Regions from separate parts of the Solibacillus sp. FSL H8-0538 genome, predicted to be linked through region 1. Evidence: riboswitches for the same ligand, from Rfam matches in the RefSeq annotation. Region 1 holds a riboswitch; the other holds the start of a gene.
What was found. A riboswitch is a leader RNA that binds a small molecule or an ion and turns the genes downstream of it on or off. The one in region 1 is predicted to bind cyclic di-GMP.
Positions count from the first base shown of each region.

Region 2: linked by a shared signal. The riboswitch ahead of MHH87_RS16330 (hypothetical protein) and the one ahead of MHH87_RS16950 (Ig-like domain-containing protein) in region 1 are both predicted to bind cyclic di-GMP.

Region 1 is NZ_JBBOPI010000001.1:3,537,124-3,553,176, forward strand. It holds gene MHH87_RS16940 (hypothetical protein) at 1-251, shown strand, start outside; gene MHH87_RS16945 (amidohydrolase) at 524-2,107, opposite strand; cyclic di-GMP riboswitch class I at 2,384-2,474, shown strand; gene MHH87_RS16950 (Ig-like domain-containing protein) at 2,502-3,497, shown strand; gene MHH87_RS16955 (amidohydrolase) at 3,586-4,917, opposite strand; gene MHH87_RS16960 (adenine deaminase C-terminal domain-containing protein) at 4,914-6,626, opposite strand; gene MHH87_RS16965 (ABC transporter substrate-binding protein) at 6,788-7,837, opposite strand; gene MHH87_RS16970 (ABC transporter ATP-binding protein) at 7,940-8,980, opposite strand; gene MHH87_RS16975 (ABC transporter permease) at 9,021-9,800, opposite strand; gene MHH87_RS16980 (ABC transporter permease) at 9,793-10,629, opposite strand; gene MHH87_RS16985 (DUF1801 domain-containing protein) at 11,028-11,468, shown strand; gene MHH87_RS16990 (VOC family protein) at 11,465-11,842, shown strand; gene MHH87_RS16995 (hypothetical protein) at 11,948-12,517, opposite strand; gene MHH87_RS17000 (bile acid:sodium symporter family protein) at 12,644-13,600, opposite strand; gene MHH87_RS17005 (GNAT family N-acetyltransferase) at 13,819-14,292, opposite strand; gene MHH87_RS17010 (DUF1540 domain-containing protein) at 14,511-14,732, opposite strand; gene MHH87_RS17015 (DHHW family protein) at 15,003-16,053, opposite strand, start outside.
Region 2 is NZ_JBBOPI010000001.1:3,413,964-3,419,121, reverse strand. It holds gene MHH87_RS16335 (ATP-binding protein) at 215-1,471, shown strand; cyclic di-GMP riboswitch class I at 1,794-1,880, shown strand; gene MHH87_RS16330 (hypothetical protein) at 1,917-2,381, shown strand; gene MHH87_RS16325 (M24 family metallopeptidase) at 2,948-3,751, shown strand; gene MHH87_RS16320 (M24 family metallopeptidase) at 3,720-4,130, shown strand; gene MHH87_RS16315 (SF0329 family protein) at 4,606-5,158, shown strand, end outside.

The DNA.
Region 1 (16,053 bases):
ATCAATCTGATGCATATAATTTATGCTGTAAATATCAAGGACGCAAAGTAATTATTACAGATAATCGGGGACGCCGGCATATAGGACGCATTACAAAAGTAGATAACCGAAAAGTGTGGATCATGCCGGATGATGTTGGGAGTTACGGCATTGGCTTTTGGGGCTATGGAAGACCAGGTATCGGATTTGGCTACGGCATCGCGCTCGGTGTGATAACAGGCATTGTACTATCTTCATTATTTTTATTTTAGGACACCTGTAATTAGATGGGACTGCCTATGCAGTCCCTTTTCGTTTCTACTATTAAAAATTCTAATACATATAAGCTAACTAGAGAAAGGTCATTGGTGCTCTGGCCTTCGCTTTTCCGCGGGCGGTGGCGAGACTCCCCAAGCAGAGGTGAGGTACCCATTTTTCTCATGTATCAAAAACAGGTAAAAAAAACGAATTGTTTTTCTCCACCTGTTTTAATTTAGGGACTTTTTAGACAGCCCCTTCGTTTTCTATAATAGGAAAATCTGAATTATTTATTTCTCTCGAATACTATACGTCCTGCAACGACCGTTTTCACAGCTTTCGCTCCAAGCATTTCTTCTGACGTGCCCGCAAATAAATCACGGTCAAAAATCGAGAAATCTGCTACGTATCCTGGTTTAATCAATCCGCGTTCATGTTCTTTGCAAATCGCCTGTGCACTGCCAATTGTGTACATTTGTATCGCTTCAAAGCGTGATACCTTCTGTGCTGGCAAATATCCGTCATGTGCTTCAGAAGGTTTTTTACGTTCAACAGCTGCATAAATAGTAGCAACCGGATTAATATCCTCTATTGGTGCATCTGTTCCTGCTGCGCACATAATCCCACGATCGATTAATGTTTTCCAAGGGTATGCGAACTCGAGACGGTCCTCTCCTAGACGATCAATTACCCAAGGGAAATCTGACGGCACAAAGGCAGGCTGTAGGTCTACTACAACAGGTAATTTACTTATGCGCTCCACCAATTCTTCATTCAGCACAGAGCAATGAATTAAACGATCTCGCTTTCCATTTGGTACAGGATATTTTTCAATAACTTTCAGTACTTGCTCTGCGCCTGCATCACCAATCATATGTACTGCAATCGCCTCATTGTAGCTACGCGCAAGCTTCACCAATTCCTCTAATTGTTGATCTGTTTGAATGAATAATCCATTATTACTCGGCTGATCTGCGTATGGTTTTAATAGTGCAGCAGTTGAACCACCGAGCGCCCCGTCTGCAAAGATTTTCATCGCTCCTAGTTCAACAAATGGGCCGTCAAACTGCACATTTTCTTCCATCATCTCTTTAAACACAACATTATGACGTAGCAAGTTCACGCGAAAGTTACGTTTCTCCCCAACGACGCGATGATACGCCGTTAGCGGATTCATAAAGTTCCCGAAATAATGCATTTCTTCTGTATGTCCGCCAGTTAACCCATGTGACAGCATATCACCCACTGCTAGATTGAGCGCATCTGTTAGAGACTGAATATACGCTTCGCCTTCTTTTGGAATAGCATCCGTTACTAAGTTTGACGCCAATTCATAGAGTAATCCATTTAGCTGACCATCTGCAGTACGACCAATTTCACCGCCTGCTGGAGACGTACTTTCTTCCGTAATACCTCCCGCTTTAAGAGCTGCTGAATTTCCTAATATGACGTGATGGCAAACTCTCGTTAATAGAATCGGTTCTTTACGAATTGCATCAATCTCATCTTTTGTTGGAATTCGTTTGTCTTCAAAATTATTTTCATTCCAGCCCTCACCAAATAACCACTGATCAGCAGGAGTTGTCTTCGCTGCTTCTCTTACCATTTCTAGCATTTCTTCAGTTGACTTGGCTTTTGTTAAATCCAATCGAAGTAACTTTTCTCCTTGAAAAATCATATGAAGATGGCTATCTACAAAGCCTGGATACATGATCGCACCTTGCAAATCAATCTCCTCATCTGCTTGTGCACGAAGCGCATCTAGCGTGCCTGTTGCGAGAATTTTATCATGCTCAACAAGGACCGCTTCTACCGTTTCATTTTCTTGTTCCATTGTGTAAATCGTCCCACCGTACCAAAGTTGTTTCATAAAAAAACCCTCTCTTTCATTAGTAAATGGCATCCCAATAGTCCAATGCCCAATTAATACACTTATTTTACCATAGAGAAATCAAAATTTTCTTATTAATAAGCCACTACTAAATCGTCTAGTAATGCACGTTCTACTTAAATGAACTAAAAAAATAGTTCAAATAATACTATGCTTCGCTCTGCCTAACATGTTCTCGTCCACCTTTTGTATTAAACATTATGAGACTATTTAACCGTTTTTATTAAATGCATATATATATCTGCTTTAGAACCGATATTAGCATCGTAAAGTCAGAGAAATTTGATGTCACAAAGCTATAGGGGCTAAGGAGGTTACTATCACTCTATGCCAGCCAGCTGCCATTACCTAAAAAGAGACGGAGGAATAGGGAATGTTAAAAAAAATAATAACCGTTGTTGCTACGGTACTTGCAACAGGATTGATTTTATCGGGGCCAAGTGCTTATGCTGCACCAAAAGCAAATGTGTTAGCAGTACAAAAGCAAGAAACGAAACACCAGAAAGAGCAGGTCAAAAAAGAGGAAATACAGAAGAAAAATCAGGTTAAAAAAGAAGAAAAACTTAAAAAAGCTCAAATACAACAGCTTAAATCTATCGATAAGAAATTAGACAAAATCGAGGATAAATTAAGTAATTATCAAGACAAACTTTCAGATAAAGAAGAAGAGTTAACCGAGAACATCAATGAGCTGGACAAAAATCAATCAGATGACGTCCAACAAGTTGAACTGATTGAAAATGAATCAGGTGACATCCAACAAGATGAGCTGGATGATGAAGAGTTAGATGAAGAAGCACTGACAGACGAAGAGATTGAGGAACAAATAAAGGAAGTAGAAGATAAATTAAAAGAACACCAAGGTTATATTGGAAAATTCAATTCATTACAAAATCAATTAAATGCTGTTACAAAGCAATTAGATGTACTTTCTTCCAAAGGATTCGATCGCACAATTTTGGCAGAACGATATGACCGTATAGCCTCGCTAAGTCAAGAGCTTGCTGAAGTATTAGCACATATTAAAGATGTACAAGACCAAGTAAAAGAAGCGATTAAAAAGGATACTACTGTTGAAGAAATACCACCCGTAACTACGATACCGCCTACGAAAGAATGGAAAATTAAATTTAACAAAAAACTAGATAAAAATACTTTATCTAATCTAGATATTATTGTAATGGATTCTGAGAAAAATATTATAGAAACAACGTTCAGTTATTCAGATAAAACGGAAACTGTAACAATTACATCGCTTCAACACTATACAGCAGGTGAAACATACACTCTTTATATAGGTAAACAAATTGCAGCTAACAATGGATTAACTTTAAAAAATTCATATAAAATGAATTTTTCTATTAAGTAAAGGTTACTAAAAATACATAAACCGAGAGTCTTATTTTTCGACTCTCGGTTTTCTTATCGTACTAATTTCTTAGCCCCGAATGTAAATTCTATTTTCCCTCCATTGCCTCCAACGCTTTGCTTTTAAATCCACATTGTTCCATCGCTTCAGCAAGCTCTGCTCTTAATTGTGTTACATTAAAATTTACTAATTCCTTATTAGTCACAACCTGTTTTCCAGCAATAAATACGTCGCTTACATTACTAGCATTAGCTGAGTACACTAAAGCTGAATACGCATCAAAAATAGGAAACATATTGACCGAGTCAGTTTCTACTAATATGAAGTCTGCTTGTTTTCCTACCTCAATCGAACCAATATGCTCCTGCATTCCTAACACTTTTGCTCCCTCAATGGTTGCTAACTTTACAATTTCTTCGGCCGGAAACGCACTACGATCCTGCAAATATGTTTTATGGAAATTCGCAAACAAACGCATTTGGCTAAATAAATCGAGCGTATTACCACTACTTGGGCCATCTGTTCCGAGTCCAACTGTTACACCTGCAGCGAGTAAATCGCGCACACGTGCTACCCCTTTCGCAGATTTAGTATTGGCACCAATGCAATGAGCTACCTTCACATCGTATTTCTTTAATAACTCGATATCATGGTCTGACAAATGAATACAATGCGCGGCGACTAGTCTTGAGCTCAATACCCCAATCTTCTCTAAAAACTCAATTGGCGTTTGATTGTGTTGATCGCGATACTTCGCCATTTCAAAGTCCATCTCACTAACATGCATCATCCAAGGCACCTTGTACTTTAAAGATAATTTATCGACCTGTTGTAGCACTTCAATAGTGTTGGAGTATGGGGCGTGAGGGGCGACTGATGCTTGAACCATCGAATGTCCTTGCCATTTCGGCAGAAAACGTTCAGCGTATTGTAAGCCACCCATTGGCTCAGCCACATCCACTGTTACCGAATCAATAACTGTTTCTGCTAAAAGTGCACGGCTATGCATTTCCTCTGCTGCTTCTGCCAATTGTTGTTCAAAATAATACATATCAAAGAACGCAGTCACTCCCGCAAGTTGCATTTCGGCAATGGCATATTTCCCACTCGTGTAGGCAAGTTGTTCATTCATACACTCATTTTCTAATGGGAATAAGAAACGGCGTAAACGGTCTGGATAGTCGTCTCCTAAAGACCGAAATGGAATCATGCCAATATGGGTATGTGTATTAACCATGCCAGGTAATAAAATTGCACGTTTCGCATCCATGCACTTGTCATACTTCACATCCTGTGGCAATGAATCCATCGCGCCAACTTCTAAAATCTTCGTATCTTCAACTACTAAATAGCCATGTTCAAATTGCTCCATTTGATCATTCATCGTTAAAATCCAAGCGTTTTTAATGAGTATTTTCAATTTTCCTCACCCTCAACTAATGGAATCATCTTTTGAGAACGCACATTCATCATACCTTTGTCCGTAATTTTGATAACAGGTGAAACCGGTAAAGATAAAGTAGAAAAAGACATGATTTCATTGCTGTTGCGATAGCCTAACGCATTCATCGCTTGGCGTACTTCCTTCAACCCCGCACCAAGCTCTTGAATGGATGCATCACTAATAATGCCACCCACCGGTAATGGACAAGTTGCTTGTACCTGGCCACCTTGTGCAACGGCATAGCCACCTTGAATGTCTAGTATGTGGTTTTGAGAAATTATCATATCTGCCGCGCACGTTCCCATTACCATTAAATTGTGATGATCATGCGCCCAAGTTGTCGCTATAGCCCCTTTTTCACGTAATGCATTTTCGACGAAGCCGTATGCGATGTTGCCAGTTTTCCCGTATCGCTCCATCACGACAATTAAAGATAATCCACTGTTCTCCCAATCTAAATAGCCATCTACTACTTCAACCTCTCGCTGCACATGTTCTGTAAATGTACCTACTTCGGCAATTTGTATTACGTTCACTAACGCCTTTCCAGAAGCAGTTACCTTAATACACAAATCTTCCGCTGTTAATGGACGACATTGTATGGATTGATAGAAATGCTCTGGAAAATTAGGTTTTTCTGCAGGATAACGGAAGTCCTCTCCTTTTTCATGCACCAATTGGCCATTTTTATAAACCGCCGCAATGTCCAACTTTTCAACATCATCTAGCAACAGAAAATCTGCTTTAAAGCCCGTCACAATCGCACCACGATCTTGGAATCCCATACGTCGAGCAGGCGTGTAGGTAGTACAGTAAATTGCTTGTTCTGCTGGCATGCCACATGCGATCGCCAAGCGTACATTGGCGTCCAAATGCCCTTCTAGAAAGTCGTCGGCCATTACATCATCCGTGATAATAGCTACATAGTCATAGAAATTATTTTCAACGACAACACGCATATTTTCCGACGTTATCGATTTCTTTTGAAACTCTAAAAACATCCCGCTTGAGATTTTCTCATAAATTGATTCGGGTGATTGATGGGTATGATCTGCCGTTAATCCTGCATATAAAAATTTTGCCAATTCTAATCCAGAAACGCGCGGAATGTGGCCTTCTAAAGGCATAAATGGCTTGTTCATTTGAACCTCACGTAAAATTTGGCGAATTAAAGAATCTGGTTCATTGACAATACCATTAAAGTTCATCGCTTCTCCTAAAGCAATTACTTTCGGATGTTTTAACAGCTGTTTCACTTCTTCAACACCAATATAGCCGCCTGTTGTTTCTAATTCTGGCGTCGTCGAAGGAACAGAGGAAGGAATCGCATAGAAAATATCCATCACACTCGGTTGGTCAAAGAATGCCTCTAGCCCTTCCATACCAAACACATTTGCAATCTCATGCGCATCCGCTACTATCGTAGTCACACCATATGTTAGTGCTGTCTCAGAAAAAATAGACGGGGATGTCATCGAGCTTTCAATATGCATATGAATATCCATCAACCCTGGCACCATATATTTTCCTTCTGCATCTACAACTTCAGCAGCCACCAAATTTTCAAACTCGTCAGTTGTAATATAGTAAAATTTATCCCCAATTATTGATACATTTTTCTTTTCAAACTTTTTTGTAAACGTATTGAAAACTTGAGCATTTAAAATAGCTAAATCAATATTCATTTCATATTCCCTCCATGTTACAAAGATTAGAAAGACACAACTCGCCCAAAATAGGGTGAGTTGATGTCCTTACTTAGGTGGATGGGAAAGTTATCCTTTCTTATCCACTGAAAAAGAAAAAAGGCCAAGAATAATCCTTAGCCTTCCTCCTTACTAACCCTTTATTTGTTCAGTATTCTGTTCCATTGACTAATCCAAGATTCAAGATTTTCATTAACGAATGTTGGATTAACTAAGTTTGTGCGTTTTGCAACTTCACCGTACGTTTTATTTTTAGCTGTTTCTTCATCTAATACAACTTCTTTATTCGTTGGAGCTTCGTTTAAAGAAACAGAAGTTTTTTCTTGTATTTCTTGGCTTAATCTCCAGTCGATATACTTATAAGCTAAATCTTTATTTTTAGAGTTAGCATTGATATTGATTGTGTTGAAGTTTGCATATGTGCCTGATTGTGGAACAACATAAGCAACATCTGCATTAGCTTGCGTAATAATTGGAACAGCAAAGTCACCAACCACAGCAGCTACGATTTCACCTGACTGGAACATGTTTGCTAAGTCTGAAGATTTACTATACGTTTTGACAACGTTTGGAGATAAGTCAGTAATTCCTTTGAAAGCTGCTTCCCCTTTATCCGTTGTAATGTCAACATTTTGGTTGCTACTTGCTACATACAGCATTGCTGGACCAAATGTTGATGTAATGTCTGGAATTGAAATTTTACCTTTTAATTTAGGATCCCAAAGGTCATTCCACTCTTTAATTTCCATACCGGCTGCCTCTTTATTGTAAACAATTCCAATACTGTTCAATGTGTATGCTGGGCCAGAACCATCTGCAGCTAATTCTTTTGCGCTATCGATTAAGTTCTCCATATTCGGCACTTTTGAGCCATCAATTTTTTCAAATATCCCTTCCGCTACGCCAGATGCCGCATTTGCTTGAGATAATTCAATTACGTCAACCGTTGAGTTCGGGTTACTTTGCAATTTTGTATAACGTTCCGAGCTTGTACCAGTTTCTAACACAATGTCTACATTGTATTTTTCTTCAAATGGTTTGAAAACATCTTCCTGCATTTTGTCTTCTTCTAAACCAAACGTTGAGATAACCAATGTTTGTTGCTCGTCTTTTGTAGATTTTCCACCACATGCGCCTAAAACACTAGCCGTTACTAAAGTTAAAGCCACTAAACCTAATTTTTTCTTCATATTTTTCTCTCCTTTTAATTACGCGTGAACGTATTTTCCCTACCAACATTTACTTCTAACTTACCCATCACATTAACTATTGTGTACCCATTTGAACTCTTATTAAACGATGATCAGTTTGTGAGCTGGAATCGATAATGCCACGTTGTCTCCCACTTGATAGATGACATGATCAGGTTCATTGACAAGTAATGTACCAATCGAAGTTTCTATTTCATATTGATACGATTTCCCTAAGAACGTACGAACTTTTATTGTGCCAGATACGACATTATTCGTTTTCACTTCAGTACTAGCTACAATATCAATGTCATCCGGACGAATCGTTCCGGTCTTTCTTTCAGCATCCCATGCGCGCGTACTTTGGAAAACCGTTCCATCAGCGGTTTTGTATTTCCCATCTTCTACTTTCGTTAAATCAAAGAAATTTTCAAAGCCGATAAAGCGCGCGACAAACTCAGTTTTTGGATTTTTATAAATCGCTTCTGGTGTGTCGAACTGTTCGATAACCCCTTTATTCATGACCGCTACCTTGTCAGAAATCGAGAAACATTCCTCTTGATCGTGCGTTACAAACACAGAGGTAATCCCTAATTGACTTTGGATCCGTTTAATTTCGATACGCATAGCTACGCGCAATTTCGCATCTAAGTTACTTAACGGTTCATCTAATAACAATAATTTTGGTTCAATGACTAAGGCACGTGCTAAAGCAACACGTTGTCTTTGTCCACCAGAAAGCTGTTTCGGATAACGATTAGCAAGCTCTTCTAAGCCTGTAATAGCTAATATATCATTTACCTTCTTATCAATGGCTGCCTTATCTTCTTTGCGTAATTTCAAGCCAAACGCAACGTTTTCCTTAATTGTTAAATGAGGAAACAGTGCATAGCTTTGGAATACCATCCCAAATTTACGCTTATGAACAGGCACCTTTGTTAAGTTTTGATTGTCCACTAAAAATTGCCCATCATTCGGTTCGATTAAGCCAGCAATAACACGTAAAGTTGTTGTTTTCCCGCACCCAGATGGCCCTAATAAGGAAACTAATTCCCCTTTTTCAATGGATAAGTTCAAATCTTTTAATATATCCGTTTTGTCATCATAACTTACTCGAATATCTTTTAATTCAACATAGGACATTTATTATTCTTCCTCCTTCGCACATACATCTTGCCTGTTCCTATGAAATACTTGCTAACCCTAACGTCTTTTCAATAATAAACATTAGAACAATCGTACCTAGCATTAAAATCACTGATAATGCAGAAACAGATGGATCATAATTGTATTCAATATAATTCATTAAGCTCGTTGGGAGCATCGTCACACCTGGTCCAGATAAAAATTGCGACACAGGAATATTGTTGAAGGAATTAATGAATGCCAACATGAAAGAAGCAAAAATTCCTGAAGTAATATTCGGTAAAACGATTTTGCTAAACGTTTGTAATTTTGTGCAACCTAATGTCCACGACACTTCTTCAATGGAAAAATCTAATTGCTCGATAGTCGAGCCAACTACCCGAATCACATAAGGTAAACATACAAGGAAATGCCCTAGTAGCAGTCCTTGTATAATCGGAAATTGAAATTGAATAACAACAAATTGATACAATGAATAACCAACTACTAAACCTGGTACGATTGTTGGTGATAGGAAAAAGCTTTTGATCCAATTACGTCCGAATACATTATGGCGTGCTAAAGAGTAAGCTGCCGGAACACCTACAAGCAAAGCCAGAACCGTAGCAAAAAGCGCGATCTTTAAACTAAGGGCAAAGCTGTTCATAAATGATTCATTTTTAAATACTTTGCTATACCAATCAAGCGTGAAGCCTTCAATCGGAAATTGAATTGTTGAGCTAGTTCCAAAAGAGGTCACCACAATAATAATTAGTGGTATAAACAAAAATGCAAACACTAAACAAGCAAAGATCCTTAACCCCACATTTTTACGCACGTGCTTCACCTCTCTTATCTAAACGATTCGCAATCCAGTTAAATAACTTCATTACGACTACAGTTGTCACTATCATGATTAACGCGATTACACTTGCACCTTGCCAATTACCTAACGCCGTCGCATTTTGATATAAGAAAGTGGCTAACATCATGTTTCGGTTCCCACCTAATAATTGCGGAGTTGTATACGCAGTCAAGGTACCTGTGAATACTAAAATACTGCCCACAATAATTCCTGGAACACTTAAAGGTAAGATTACCTTCGCAAAAGCAACTACGCGATTGGCACCTAACGTTTCAGCCGCTTCCATAATTTCCGAATCAATATTTTCTAAAATCCCTACTAACGTAATAACCATTAAAGGTAGGAATAGATACACGGAGCCAATCGTAATGGCAAACTCCGTATAAAGTAATGTAAGCGGTTCGGAAATTAAGCCGATTTTCATTAACCCATTATTAACAATGCCGTCTTGTCCTAAAAGCGTAATCCATGCAAAACTCCGTACAACGGAATTTGTTAACAACGGAAATAGAGTTAACGACATTAACAAGCTACGCCATTTTTTCGGACTTTGCGAAATGTAATAAGCAGTTGGAACGCCGAATATTACACAAATTGCCGTCACAATGAGTGAAATTTTTAGTGTTCGCCAAAAAATACTGAAATTATATTCATCCTTTAAAAACGAAGTATAGTTTGAAAAGGTGAATCCTCCATCAAAGAACGTTGGAAAAATGATGGATACTAGAGGTAACACCAAAAATAAAATCAAAAGAATCAATCCTGGAGCCAGTATGATATAGGGGATTCTTCTATGCGTCATGTCGATCCTCACTTTCCTTTTTTAAAGGGATTATTTATTGATGAGAAATACCATATAGTATACGGTTTTATCTTTTCACACCATACAATGCATTATAATTAATTCGACACGGTTCGACAACATAAAAACGAATATTTTTTTGATATAATTAATAAATATTCGTCATTTCAGCAAGACCACTGCAAAGATAGTATTTTTTCTTCTCTTTTACTACCAATTCGTCATATTTTAGATAATTCCAATAAAACAATAAAATTAGTACCTTAATTACAACCGGCTTCTACTGAATCAGGAATGAGAGGATTGGTGAAAAAGAGTGAGCAGATGCGGGATATAATATTAGGGGTTATTTGGATAATATGAGACTATATTTGTAAACGAAGAAAGGAGCAGATTTTATGGACATGCAGCATTACGTTGATTCGATGGATGATAAATGGAAGGACGCCTATGCGCAATTAGTAGAACTATTAGACAATACGTTGCCAATAGGATTTGAGAAATGTTTTCTGTACAATATGATTAGCTATGTTGTGCCACTTGCTACATATCCAAGCGGCTATCATGTGACGCCTAATACACCACTCCCGTTTATTAGTATTGGTGTACAAAAAAAGCATATTGCCATTTATCATATGGGCATCTATGCAAACAAGGAATTATTGAATTGGTTTACCGAAAACTATCAGCAGCAAGTCCCGACAAAATTAAATATGGGGAAAAGTTGTATTCGCTTTACAAATCCTCACAAGATTCCATTTTCTCTTTTGCAGGAGCTTTTTGAAAAAATAACACCTGAGCAGTGGATTACTGCCTATGAAAAGGAGCGAAATCGATGAAATCTGTTCGAACGTTTTTAATGTTTCAAGGAAATGCAGATCAAGCAATTCAGCAATATGAGGCATGGTTCCCCGCGTGCATCGTAGTTCATAAAGCGTACCAAGAGGATAATAAACTTATAGCGATGGCCGTACTAAATATTAACGGCTATGAAATCTTAATTAATGATAGTTCTATCCAACACGGTTTTACATTTACCCCGTCTACATCTCTGTTTATCGAGTGTGATTCAGAAGAAGAAATTCAAGATTTAACCGAAAAATTAACACAAGACGGTGAAATATTAATGCCACTTGACCATTACGGCTTTTCGAAAAAATTTGCATGGATTCAGGATCGCTTCGGCGTGTCGTGGCAGTTAAACTTAGCATAGTGGATACAAGTTTTTCCGTTTAATGGGGACACCTAGAAAAAGACCTAACATCTTAATAGATATTAGGTCCCCTTTTAAATTCCGTATGTACAGTTGTTCCTCTTACTATTGAAGATAACTTTGGATTTCTTGTATGATCTCCGCAATGTCACGGTTTGTCGTTGAAATGCGGATAAATTCACTTTCAAGCGCATTAAACTCTTCTAAAAATCGTTGGCGAAGCTGGTCATCATCTAACTGATTGTCTAAAAAACCTCTACCTCTTTCATCCAATCTCAGCTGACGCTCATTTTCATCCACATCTAAATAGAAAATATAATCCGGCTTACGAATCGAATATAGCTCTGTCTCATGCTCATACGCTGCATTTACACCTTTTGCTCGATGCGAAACGACTGTATCAATAAAATAGCGAACACAATAAATATTGTCGTCATTTTGGCTCATCTTTTCATTAATAAGCTCCGTTAAATATACATTCGATGCTAAATAATATAAATAATGAGCGGTTGGCGAAACATGATAAACCTTTTCATCTATCTCATTTCGGTTCACCGAAAAAGGAACCGGTGGCGATTTTAATAATGAAGAACCTTTATCTTCTAAATGTAGCTGTTCCGCAACCGTACTTGTTCCACTACCATCTAAACCTGTCAAAATAACTAACTTACCCAAACCGAGTCACCTCTCCTTTTTAAAATCTACCAAAATGTACCACAATATTATTGGAGCGTAAACATCATCAGAGAAAGCTAGCGATTAATGGGGAAAATAAGAAAGAACGGACAGAACCTTTTTCTATTAAGTTGCGTCTGGGGCGTATTTCGCTTTATACTTCTCAAGAATTCGGCTAAACTGCGATGCCAATATTTGTTGAAATAGCATGCCGAATACAACGGGCATCACTACTTTCGAAGGAAAATACGTGCTTGCCACAACAACACCAACCGCAATATTGCGCATGCCACCTGTAAAAATAAATGTCGTAATAATACTTGCATCCTTCTTCCATAAAATATGTCCGATCAATAAGCACATTGCATAGCCAGATACAGCAAGCAAAAATACAACTAAAATGACACCAAGCGTTTCCCACGAAATGTTTTTAACATATGGGGCAATGACGCTACTATTAATCATAACAATTAAAAATAAGCTTATTTTTGAAAATGGCGCGAGTGTTTTCCCGAGCGTTTTCTCAATTTCCCCTTTTGTCCATTCATTGAAGAGCACACCCACGATCGACGGGAGAACAATCATCCATAATAAATCAAGCATTAGGGATGCCGTGTCAATTTCAATGGCTTGCCCAACAACAAGATGCACTAAGGCCGGCATCACAATTGGAGCGAGGAGCGTATCAATTAAAATAATCGATAAACCAAGCGCGAGATGCCCACGACTAATACTAATCCAAATAAAACTCGTCACCCCTGTTGGAACAGCTACAGACAACACAAAACCAATCGTCAGTAAATGATCATCAAACAGCGCCGTTGACACAAAGTACGCCCAAACTGGCATGACAATATGTAAAAAAGCAATCGTTAATAAAATAACAGCAGGATACTTCTGAAAGCTCTGCAACCCTGTAAAATTCAAACTCAAACTTCCTGCAAACGTCATAAACGCAAAAAGCACTGGCACTAAAAAAACTAGCTGACTCCCTACATCCCCAATCAGCACACCAATCACCAAACTAAGCGGCGTCAAAATCGGCATCAACTTTTGGAGCCGGACATTCAACCTGTCTAACATATAGATGCCTTCTTTCCTTGTGAAAATTAAACTGCAGTCGGGCCATTGAAAAGCGCTAAATCTACATCTAGCCTTGTCATACAGTACCCACACTAAACATTTAATGATATACCATATTTTGTTGCATTAGGATTTGATGGAAATAACAATAGCACTGGCTTTATACTTTTTGAATCATCTCTATTTGCTTATGGATTTTCGAAATAAGGCTCGCTTTTTCAAAATTTTATTTGCATTTTCCGACTGATCGTTTCCATTCCAAAAGAGTCATAGAATAACATTGCCTTTTCATTGAATTCCCATACATTTAATTCTAGTGAACTAGCCTCTCTTGCTTTTGCCCAACTAACACATGCTTCAAATAATATTTTGCCAATTCCTTTTCGTTGCTCACCGGATTTAATCCCAAAATCATTAATATAAGCATATTCTCTTTCTACTAAAGAATCGAAAGAAGGCGACTTTTCCATACTCATAACTGCAAATCCAACAATTATTAGTCCCTCTTTAGCCACTAGGATTTCACTACAATTGTCTTCTAATAATTCCTGGTAATAAGATGTTGGCATGACTTGAGCTACACTTTTAAATACGTTTGGCAAAGCCTCGACATGTTCTTCATGCCCTTCTTTAACAATTTCATTAACCGCTTCAAAATCATCTATAGTTGCAATTCCAATTGAAATGGCCAAATTTATTCCCCCTATTTTCTGCCCTTACTGTAAGTATTCGAACTCCGGAACACGATTCCCTTTAGCAGCCCTAAAATACATGCAACATACCCCAAAAATTAGGGTGAGCTGATGTCCTTATTTATGTGGGTGGGAAAATGATACTTTTTTGCACTAAAAAAGTATAGACCAAAATCGTCTATACTTTTAAGCCACCTAATCCATAAGTCAAATTACGTTCAGCGTTCTTCTTTAGATATGAACGTTTTACAGCAAGTATCTGAAGACTTACTCGCTTCTTCAGGCATAGTCCGTAAATCAAAATCGGAAGCAAACTCTGTATTCTTTTTGTTTTTTGATTGGTAATCCATATTGATCTCAATTTTTTCAGCCCCACAAACATTTCCTTCTACATGGAAAACACAATTCGATACAGTACAGTTCACCTCTACATTAGGCATAGCGCTCCTCCTCATGGATTTGATATGTCTTGAAAAATACAGAAAAGGTTTCATTCCCTCATCCATACTCCTCATAGTGTATTTTGTCCATTTCAAGGTTTTTTATTAACTAATATGATAAACGTTCTTTTTCAAACGAAGAACATTAAATTTTTCTATTACCGTTAACGTCACTTCCTGATGATACGGATCACCGTGATGTAAATAAATGAGGTTGTTGTTCATTTTGCAATACATTTACGACAATTATACGCTATTGCAATTAAATGCCTAGTTATTTAGTTTCAAAAGAGCTGTTTCATCAACTAAGGTAGATGTGTTAAATAAAAATAGCACGTCATTAATTCCATTCTTGGACATATAATCAGCAATACTGCCGTTATAATACCGCATGTCAATCACATGAATTTCTGGTACATGTCTTGTGAGAAATGGGATTACGTTATGCGCATACGAGTCTTTAATGACTAGCAGCTTATCCTGTTCAATCTGTTGTGAATTGAGCTTGGTTGTAATCGTCATCAGCGCATGGACACCACCTAGGAAATAGGAATACTGATCCTTCTTAGCAAGAAAACTTGAATCATACATACTCGTCATCGTTTGATTCGTATCCGCGATATACATCTCTGTAGGAATGAGCTTACGAGGACTATAGACTTGGATGGTATCCGGTGCTAATCCACTAAACTGACTCCTTGTATGGTAGCTCCCTAGAAACGAATTGCTCACGGTTTGAATCAAAAAGTCACTTTGGGAAAGAGGATGCCACCCTTTCTTCTCCGCATAGGCAGCATACGCCAAATAAGCTCCGTACGTCGTCCAATGATGATCCGTACGATAATAAATTGATTCAAAAGCATGGGGACTAAGGAAATCAAAGCCGTCAATAAAAGTTAATTCTTTCGCAAGTTGCTCACCAATATAGTCATTCACCTTCTTTTGTGAATAAGACGGTGCTAACCATGGTAAACGTTCGGGATAAAGACCCACCGATGTAGGCGCTAGCATAAACATCATGTTCACTTCCGGATGGTTGTTAGCAAATTCGTTTACCGAATCTGTATATTGCTCAACCTTTTTGTAATCCGGTTTGATAAAATTTTCAAATAAATAGCCATCTTGCCCTTTATAAATCCCATTATTCTCTTGCTGCAGACGAGATTGTTCAGCAGCTGATTTTATCCAAAGCCACTTATCTCGGAAAGGAAAATGGTCCGTTACGAAACTCTCCGCCTCTTCTGCATATTTATTGGACAATACGTTATCCCAAGTTAGATGGGGGACACCTTGTAAATATCTGTTTTCCAGATTGGAGAAA
Region 2 (5,158 bases), 130 kb from region 1:
TTTAAGCAAAAACGACACGGTTGGAGATAGGGAGTTGAACAATCGATTAAGAGAGTAGTAGTCTTTTAAGAATGAGAAGAGAGTAACTGTTTTTTTTTTTTTACATTTTTTCACATCTTGCTTTTTTTTATATAAAAAACCGTTTATAATTATCTTAATCTTTTGTGTTTTATCACTTTTCTAACACTTATTACTCAACTTAGGGGCGCTCATCATGGGGATAACGACATTATTATTAAATGCATTCATTATTATCATTTGTATTTTTTTCTATCAAATATTTTGGTTAGATAAAGATGGAAAAGAAGCGCGTAATCCTATATTAATTTCCTTTCTTTCATCCATTGCGGTTGTTCTTTGTATGACATTCCCATTTAAGTTTAATTATGGATACATATATGATTTACGGCTTATCCCAATCCTTTTAGCTGTTCTCTATGGTGGTTTTAGGAGTTTTATTTTTATTACTGTTATATTTGTTTCTTACCGTTTTTACTTAGGCGGAAACGGAGTCTACCCTGCAGTTATTGTATATTTTATGGCCACTTCCATTACTATGGTATCCCAATATTTTCTTGCTGGTTATTATAAAAAAAGAAAAATATTGTTCAGCTTATTGCTTATGTCTCTTTGCACTATTTCCTTTTCTATCTTTGCTTTAATGAACCAAATACGGATAAACGATAATGTTCAACCTGATTTTATTCACTTTTTATTCAATTATATAGTGATCAATATTCTGACTGTTTTATTGTCTCTTTATCTAATTGAAGGAATGATAGAAAGGTTTAAAATGAAAGAAAAAATTCACCGTGCAGAAAAATTTATTGTGACTAGTGAATTAGCAGCGTCTATAGCCCATGAAATAAGAAACCCGTTGACTACGGTATATGGATTTATGCAGATGTTTAGTAAAAACGAAATCTCTGAAACACAAAAGGATGACTTTTTGCAAGTCATGCTAATGGAGTTAGAAAAAGCGCAACTCGTTATTAACGATTATTTGTCCCTTATAAAACCACAAAATGTTGCAAGAGAATTATTAGATATTAGACCAATTGTTGAGCAAGTAATAGAGGTTATTTTACCGATCGCCATCCAATATAATGTTAAAGTTGAAAGCGATAAAGAATGTTCCTATTATATACATGCCAACACCGATAATCTAAAAATGTGTTTAATTAACATTGCAACGAACGGGATTGAAGCCATGACTAATGGAGGGATGCTCCGAATTAATGTGAAAAAGGTAAAGAATCATATTGTGATTGATATTATTGACACAGGAATTGGAATGTCTTCTGAGGAGATAAATCGAATCGCTATGCCGTTTTATTCTACAAAAGAGAAGGGAACCGGGCTAGGTACGATGATTGCATACAGTATTGTAAAAGAATTAAACGGAGATATAGAAATAAAAAGTGAAAAGGGAAAGGGAACACGGTTTTCTATTATTATTCCTTCTTCCTAATAGAAGTCGTAGGGCAAAAAAAATTTCGACGATTTAATGCTTGCTGAACGGATTACCAACTTATAAAAGTGCTGATGTGCGCGCCGGAGAGTTTTTTGCCTTTCACGGGATAAAAATTTGACTCAGGAGCTGTATGTAACTACAATTTCCCGGTATGCCATTACCCTGGAAAAATGATCGGTTCCTGATTTACCAGCATCGTCGGAACGATCATGTTTACAAGATTGAAGCGGAATTGATGCCGATGTGTTGTTCAGCCATTTGTTCTTTTTATCACATCATTTTCAATTGAGCTTAGCGACCCGAGAAGCAGGCAATTAAATATGGAAAACGGCAAAACTGTCGAAAGGCAGTGACGTAAAGCCACGGATCTTCTCACTGTTCAAGTGATGACCGCCGAGCTACCCATCACGAATAAGTGGACATAACCTTATTTCGATCCGTCATGGAACTGTATGTTGCTCCTATTCAAAGGGAGTATCAGCAATATGCAAATGATTTAGCTACTTTAGAAAAAAAGCTTTCCAAGCTATTAGACGCTTACATGGATGAGGTGATTTCTAAAAGTGACTATCAAACGAAAGCTAGAAAACTAGAGGAACAAATTGCCTCATTAAAAGGTTTAATGCACCCACTAAATGAACAATTGAATACAACAATCTCTAGCGAAGTGACTTTTGAACAAGTAAAGGCCGTACTACAAAATTTTCAAAAGGCTTTCAAACAATCACTAACAAGGGAACAAAGAAAACGCTTGTTACTTTTACTGATTCATCAAATTACTATCGATGAAGATCGTAAAATTGAGAGCATCCAACTTAAATTGAATAATGATATGCTAGAAAAATTACAACTAGGAGTAGGAGAATCATCTACGGATGAAATATATAAGGGTTTGTATGTAAGGTGAAAGTGAAATGCTAACATAAAGAATTATTATCGAAGCTTCTCATTAGTTGTGCAAACTTTTGGGAAGCTTCTTTTTTCTTCTGAAAATAAATTCAGAGGTATTATTAACAAACACAAAAAGCATAAAATGTGCAACACACATATTCCTTTGAAATTGTTACATTAATGTTTGTTCAATTTGAGTAATCCTTACTTGTGCTAACGGAGGGTTTAAATATTGTTTGGTGAGTCCGTGAGTGATCAACGACTTCTTCAAGCAACGAACACTTAACGTCATATCCCCGGAAATCAAATTGATGAGAGGAATCAACTATTAAGTACTCTTGAAAAATCACATAGATTCGATTGAGCCAGGGGTTATGTTAGAAGTGATTGAGGAAAAGTTTAATTTTCTTCAAGCCTATTCACAAGCAGATGGAGCTAAAGAAAACAACATATAGCTACTATTGCTAAATAATAGATAATGAATAAAGCAATGCTTGAGAAACTCCATTCACCTAGCTAAAAGGCATTTTTCACTAAATTACTGCATATAATAGAATTGCAAAAAATGTTGAGGTGATAGGAATGCTCAAGCAAGAACTAACCAACCGGATGAAGCAATTGCAAGAGAGGTTAATTACGAACGAATATGACGCTTATATTATTACTGCCGAAGAAGACATCTGGTATTACACAAACATTACATACAAACCAGAGGAACGCCCCTTTCTCATCATCATTGTCCCCGATCAAACACCTACATTACTTGTACCAAAGCTTGAAGAATCCCACGTACATAAAAGTATTATCGATTATGATATTGTTTCTTATTGGGAGTTTCCATCTTCAGATGGCAGCAATTGGTATGATAAACTAAACCAGTTGATCCAAGGTTATTCACGAGTAGGAATCGAGAGTAACGTGCGTACAGACGTTTATCATCTCATGCAAGCAAAGGAACTAGTTTTAGCACAGTTAGTCGAAGCACAACGTAAAGTGAAAAGCGTCTATGAACTTGAAAAAATTCGCATGAGTGCTAAAGTGTGCGATGAAGCAATGGAGGATATTTTTAATACGATTTATCGCGGTGCCAGTGTGTTAGAACCATTTACCTTATCAAAAAAAGTACAAACCAACCTTATAAAAACAAAGCAATTTGACCCAATCACAACTTCAGTGCTCACAGCAGTTTGGAATGCACCGACAAGTGCGATGCCGCATAGTATTCCTGAGTTAGGTGATCGATTTGGGGATGGACCGAACGTCGCGATGGCCTATTTTCGAATTAACGGATATTCAGCAGAGTGTGAACGGACGTTTTTTTTTTTTTGGACAACCTACCAAAGACGATGTGGAAATGTTCCAACATATGCAAAACGCACGAAATAGGGCGTTGAGTATGGTGCGAGCAGGTGTAAGGGCAGGAGACATCGATGCAGAGGCACGAGCTTATTTTGATCAACATGGGCTACTTAATCGTTTATTACATCGTACCGGGCATGGAGTCGGCTTGCGAAATCACGAAGGACCGTATATTGCAGAAGGTAGCAACGAAATACTAGAGGAAAATATGGTGATTACGATTGAGCCGGGCATCTATATTGAGGGGGTAGGCGGATATCGACACTCCGATACCATCCGTGTAACCAAGGATGGCTATGAAGTTCTTACAACATTTCCTACTGATCTAGTAGATATGACGATCACCAAATCGAACATATTGGCAAAGCTAAAAGGGAAGTTTATACAGAAGTATTTGAAGCTTTGATGTTAAGTTTGGCATGAGGTTTAATGAAAAATATATATCAGGTTAGCGTATCAAATCGCGGTGATGCTTACCACACCAAACCTGATAACTTCTACAATCAATTTTAGTGAGTCAATCGAATTCGTTTTGTTTATGTTGAATAGTGTTGTAGTATAGGTGAAACGAGTAATATGAAAATAAGAGGTGACCCTGATGGGTCACCTCTTATTTGTGGTAGGGATGATTGTTATTGATGCGATATGCCCGATATATCTTTTAAAATAATATTGTTGTCTTAAGCCGAATGTCCATGTTACTTATAGTTATTGTTTCATCGGTCTGGATATTTCCTTTTCTCACTATTATCGATACATCAGAAATTTAAGTCACACTTAAATCTTGTATTTAGTATGATCGATGTGTTGGTTATTGTATTATGGATAATAGAACGACTGCCTCAATAAATATTTATAATATAAAAATTAAGGAGAATTACATGGCCTGGAGCAAATTGAAGCAAAATCTGGAGAGCTTTCTCTGTCCTGCATTATATGGAAGGGTTGAATACCGTGCAACCAGCTATCGTTATTTACCTGATAAAGCAGGAATTTGTTATATTGCGGTAGATAAAAAGAATGTACTCAATATGAGTGATAGTACTACCTTAATCAGATGGTATCAGACGGAGCTGGAAATTAAGAATGATTCAGATATCCAAATTCCTATCAGCAATGAGGAAATTGAAGCGGTAAGAAAAGAAACCAAGGGGATAGTTCCGGAAGATCGTCTACAAGTAATTGCAAGGGGTAGAAAATTATCAGAATATGCAAAGGAGCTTTTGTCAGCGCAGTCATCATTAAGTAAATCAAATTTTATCGTTGTAGCTAATAAGTTTTTATCCACTTCTATAGAGGAAAACATAGAGAGCAATGATATCCTATTGAATATTCTAGCTTTAGTGGACAGACGCGTTGGAAAAAAACGAATTTTAAACATGACTGAGAAGATGAAGTTAAAGCATCCAATTGTGCAGTATTTTTATGAACTAA